DNA from 2 places in the Pseudomonas sp. MF7453 genome. Region 2 is predicted to be linked to the other one. Evidence: predicted binding sites of a transcription regulator. Region 2 holds the regulator's gene; the other holds the start of a gene.
What was found. The regulator sigma-54, encoded in region 2, starts transcription at its own class of promoters, with help from an activator protein. The targets are predictions, from matches to a motif close to ANTGGCATNNANNTTGCTNT.

Region 1: a site for sigma-54 is predicted at 991-1,010, ahead of glnK (P-II family nitrogen regulator). Genes of this name have one in related genera too.

What each region holds. Positions count from the first base shown of each region.
Region 1 covers NZ_JAEKCN010000005.1:328,921-331,312, forward strand. The annotation lists partial or broken gene JFT63_RS10885 (YifB family Mg chelatase-like AAA ATPase) at 1-317, opposite strand, end outside; gene JFT63_RS10890 (accessory factor UbiK family protein) at 533-796, opposite strand; gene glnK (P-II family nitrogen regulator) at 1,219-1,557, shown strand; gene JFT63_RS10900 (ammonium transporter) at 1,592-2,392, shown strand, end outside.
Region 2 covers NZ_JAEKCN010000008.1:72,923-75,314, forward strand. The annotation lists gene lptB (LPS export ABC transporter ATP-binding protein) at 1-14, shown strand, start outside; gene JFT63_RS14190 (RNA polymerase factor sigma-54) at 199-1,692, shown strand; gene hpf (ribosome hibernation-promoting factor, HPF/YfiA family) at 1,768-2,073, shown strand; gene ptsN (PTS IIA-like nitrogen regulatory protein PtsN) at 2,084-2,392, shown strand, end outside.

The DNA of each region.
Region 1 (2,392 bases), on a different contig from region 2:
CACTCCACGTCATCAAGCATCAAGGCCGGCACCTGCACACTGGCCGCCAGGATCCCCAGGGCAATCGCCAGATCAAAACGCCCGCCGTCCTTGGGCAGGTCGGCGGGCGCGAGATTGAGGGTAATGCGCCGGGCCGGGTATTGCAGCGCTGAGTTGAGAATGGCGCTGCGGACGCGGTCCTTGCTTTCCTTCACCGCAGTTTCCGGCAGGCCCACCAGCGTCAGCGATGGCAATCCATTGGCCATATGCACTTCAACAGTGACGGCGGGGGCTTCGACGCCGACCTGGGCGCGGCTGTGCACGATAGCGAGGGACATGCTCGTTCCTTGAAAGGGTGGGCCGCTTCCTGCGGATTTTTCAAGGGTAGACGAGGTGGGCGTCTAGCGAGGTAGGGAGGTTTTACAGAACGTATCCGGGCGGCAATGCAAAACAAATGTGGGAGCTGGCTTGCCTGCGATAGCGGTATGTCAGCAAAGAATCATCCGCTGATGCACCGCCATCGCAGGCAAGCCAGCTCCCACACTAACCATGTTTATTCAGCAGAGGATGGCGCCAACCGTGCTTCAAGTTCAGCTACCTTCGCCTCCAGGCTCTCCAATCGCGCACGTGTGCGGGCCAGTACGACCATCTGGCTGTCAAACTCTTCCCGGCTGACCAGGTCGAGCTTGCTGAAACCACTCTGTAGCAAAGCCTTGAACTGGCTTTCGATTTCATTGCGGGGCAGGGGGGTGTCGCTGCTGAACAGGCGAGAGGCGTGGCCGCTCAGGGCGTCGAGGAGGTCTTTGGGCGCGAGCATGGGAAATATTCCGGAAAACAGTTGGCCGGCAGTGTATCACGCAGCGTCTATAGTCTTTTTCATGCCGCGTTGCGCACGGTTTTCGCGCATCAAGGCGGGCGGCTTCGCACCGTTTTGATGCGCATTGCGGCCGCGCACACGCCCCGTGGGTGGGCACAAGTGGGCAAGGGACTGATTTCAGTGATTTTTACGGAGCTGGCAAGGTTTCTGCTTAGACGATCATGACCCATGCACTGATGCAGTCGCTGTGACGAATGCAGTGCGCCGACGGATCAGGGGTACAGGTTTCGTCACCAGTGGATCGCTGGCGTCGCAACGGTAAATGCCGAGGCGACGATGCGTTACAAAGCCAGGCACTGCGCTTAGACTTGAGACGGGTTTGTTTTCCTGGGGCAAGTCCACCAATTCGGGAGAGAGTTTTCATGAAGCTAGTCACTGCCATCATCAAGCCGTTCAAGTTGGACGATGTACGCGAGTCACTGTCCGAGATCGGCGTGCAGGGCATTACCGTTACTGAGGTCAAGGGCTTCGGTCGGCAGAAGGGTCATACCGAGCTGTATCGCGGCGCGGAATACGTAGTCGATTTCCTGCCGAAGGTGAAGATTGATGTCGCCATTGACGACAAGGATCTTGACCGGGTTATCGAGGCGATAACCAAGGCGGCCAACACCGGCAAGATCGGTGACGGCAAGATCTTCGTGGTCAATCTGGAACAGGCTATTCGCATCCGTACCGGCGAAACCGATACCGACGCAATCTAAGCCGCCAAACCCCAACGCCCCAGGAGAAAACACTATGACTCTGCGTAAATTCGCAGGGCTCGGAGCCCTGCTGTCCATCGTAATGCCAAGCCTGGCCATGGCGGCAGACGAAGTGGCTGCTCCAGTCCTCAACTCCGGCGACACCGCCTGGATGCTGACCGCCACCGCTCTGGTGCTGTTCATGACCATCCCTGGCCTGGCGCTGTTCTACGGCGGCATGGTCCGCTCCAAGAATATTCTGTCGGTGATGATGCAGTGCTTTGCCATCACCGGCCTGATCAGCATCCTGTGGGTCGTCTACGGCTACAGCATCGCGTTTGACACCACCGGTATGGAACAGGGTGTGGTCAACTTCAACTCCTTCTTCGGCGGCCTGGGCAAGGCGTTTCTGGCGGGTGTCACCCCGGCCAGCATCACCGGGCCTGCGGCGCTGTTTCCGGAAGCGGTGTTCATCACCTTCCAGATGACCTTCGCCATCATCACCCCGGCGCTGATCGTCGGTGCTTTCGCCGAGCGCATGAAGTTCTCCGCGATGCTGATCTTCATGGCTGTCTGGTTCACCCTGGTCTATGCGCCTATCGCGCACATGGTCTGGAGCGGCAACGGTGGCCTGATGTGGGATTGGGGCGTGCTGGACTTCGCCGGTGGCACCGTCGTGCACATCAACGCGGGTGTGGCCGGCCTGGTGGCGTGCATCGTGCTCGGCAAGCGTAAAGGTTTCCCGACCACACCGATGGCACCCCACAACCTGGGTTACACCTTGATCGGCGCGGCCATGCTGTGGATCGGCTGGTTTGGCTTCAACGCAGGTTCTGCTGCGGCGGCCAACGGCACG
Region 2 (2,392 bases):
AGTTCCGCCTGTAGACGAAGTGATATCGCGCCTTTTGCCGGAGCGCGCAGGAGTCAATAGAAACCTTGGTTTTTTTATTGTTACCGCGCTCTAGGCAAAGGCCCTGATATCAGGCATATAATTTGCTTATGTTTGGCGCTCACGCGCCCTGTCGTGGATGGCGCATTGCGCCGGCGAATAAGGTGTTAAGCCCCTGCCATGAAACCATCGCTAGTCCTGAGAATGGGCCAGCAGCTGACGATGACACCGCAGCTGCAACAGGCCATCCGCCTGCTCCAATTGTCGACCCTGGACCTGCAGCAGGAAATCCAGGAGGCCCTGGAGTCCAATCCGATGCTCGAACGCCAGGAAGAAGGCGACGACTTCGACAATGCCGACCCGCTGGCCGACAACATCGAGCAAAAACCCAACCCCGACGTGCAGGAACCCTCCTACCAGGAAACCGCCCCTACAGTGGACAACCTGGAAGAAGGCGAATGGAACGAACGCATTCCCAACGAGCTTCCCGTGGATACCGCATGGGAAGACGTGTACCAGACCAGCGCAAGCAGCCTGCCGAGCAATGATGATGACGAGTGGGACTTCACCACCCGCACTTCGGCCGGCGAGAGCCTGCAGAGCCACTTGCTGTGGCAACTCAACCTGGCGCCGATGTCGGACACTGATCGCCTGATCGCGGTTACGCTGATCGATTGCATCAATAACCAGGGTTACCTGGACGAAACCCTCGACGAGATCCTCGAAGCCTTCGACCCGGAGCTGGACATCGAGCTGGACGAGATTGAAGCCGTCCTGCACCGCATCCAGCAATTCGAGCCCGCCGGCATCGGCGCCCGCACGCTCAGTGAGTGCCTCTTGCTGCAACTGCGCCAACTGCCGGCCAAGACGCCCTGGCTCACAGAGGCCCAGCGCCTGGTCAGCGACTACATCGATCTGCTGGGCAGCCGCGACTACAGCCAGTTGATGCGCCGCATGAAGCTCAAGGAAGACGACTTGCGCCAGGTCATTGAGCTGGTGCAGAGCCTCAACCCGCGCCCGGGCTCGCAGATTGAATCCAGCGAAGCCGAATACGTGGTTCCCGACGTGATCGTGCGCAAGGACAACGAGCGCTGGCTGGTGGAGTTGAACCAGGAGTCGGTGCCACGCCTGCGGGTCAACCCGCAATATGCAGGCTTTGTGCGCCGCGCCGATACCAGCGCCGACAACACCTTCATGCGCAACCAGTTGCAGGAAGCGCGGTGGTTCATCAAGAGCCTGCAAAGCCGCAACGAAACCCTGATGAAAGTCGCTACCCAAATTGTCGAGCACCAGCGCGGCTTCCTGGAATACGGCGACGAAGCCATGAAGCCTTTGGTGTTGCACGATATCGCCGAAGCAGTCGGCATGCATGAATCGACGATTTCACGGGTGACCACGCAAAAGTTCATGCATACCCCGCGCGGTATTTATGAGCTGAAATACTTTTTTTCCAGCCACGTCAGCACCTCCGAAGGCGGCGAATGCTCGTCCACGGCGATCCGCGCGATCATCAAAAAACTGGTTGCCGCGGAAAATCAGAAAAAGCCGTTGAGTGACAGCAAGATCGCTGGTTTACTGGAGGCACAAGGCATTCAGGTCGCCCGTCGAACCGTCGCCAAGTACCGCGAGTCTCTTGGTATCGCGCCTTCCAGCGAGCGCAAGCGGTTGATGTGACAGGCGGGCCACAGCGTTCCAGTGGCGGGTATTCCCACCCGCCGCTTTATGCACTGGCAACGAAGGAGAAGCTGTATGCAAGTCAACATCAGTGGACACCATGTAGAAGTCACTCCTCCACTGCGCGACTATGTCGAGCAGAAGCTGAGGAAACTTGAAGGCCATTTCGACAAGATCACCAACGTGCAGGTCATCATGAAGGTCGACAAGCTTCAGCAGAAAATCGAAGCGACCCTCCAGATCCCCGGTGGCGAAGTGGTTGCCAATGCAGAGCATGAAGACATGTATGCGTCGATTGACTTGCTCACCGACAAGCTCGACCGCCAACTCAAAAAGCATAAGGAAAAGAATCTGAGCCTGCTCCAAGGCACAGGTCGTTAACTCTCCCCCCATGATCCGACTTGAAACCATCCTGACCCCCGGCCGTTCCCTCGTGAACGTGCCGGGCGGCAGTAAAAAGCGCGCCCTCGAACAAATTGCCAACCTGATCAGCAGCCAAGTGCCTGAGCTGGAGATGCAAGATGTTTTCGAGGCTCTGATTGCCCGTGAAAAACTCGGCTCCACCGGTTTTGGCAACGGCATCGCCATTCCTCACTGCCGTCTCGAAGGCTGCGAGACCCCGGTCAGCGCCCTTCTGCACCTGGAAAAACCCATCGACTTCGACGCCATCGACGGTGCCCCGGTTGACCTGCTGTTCGTG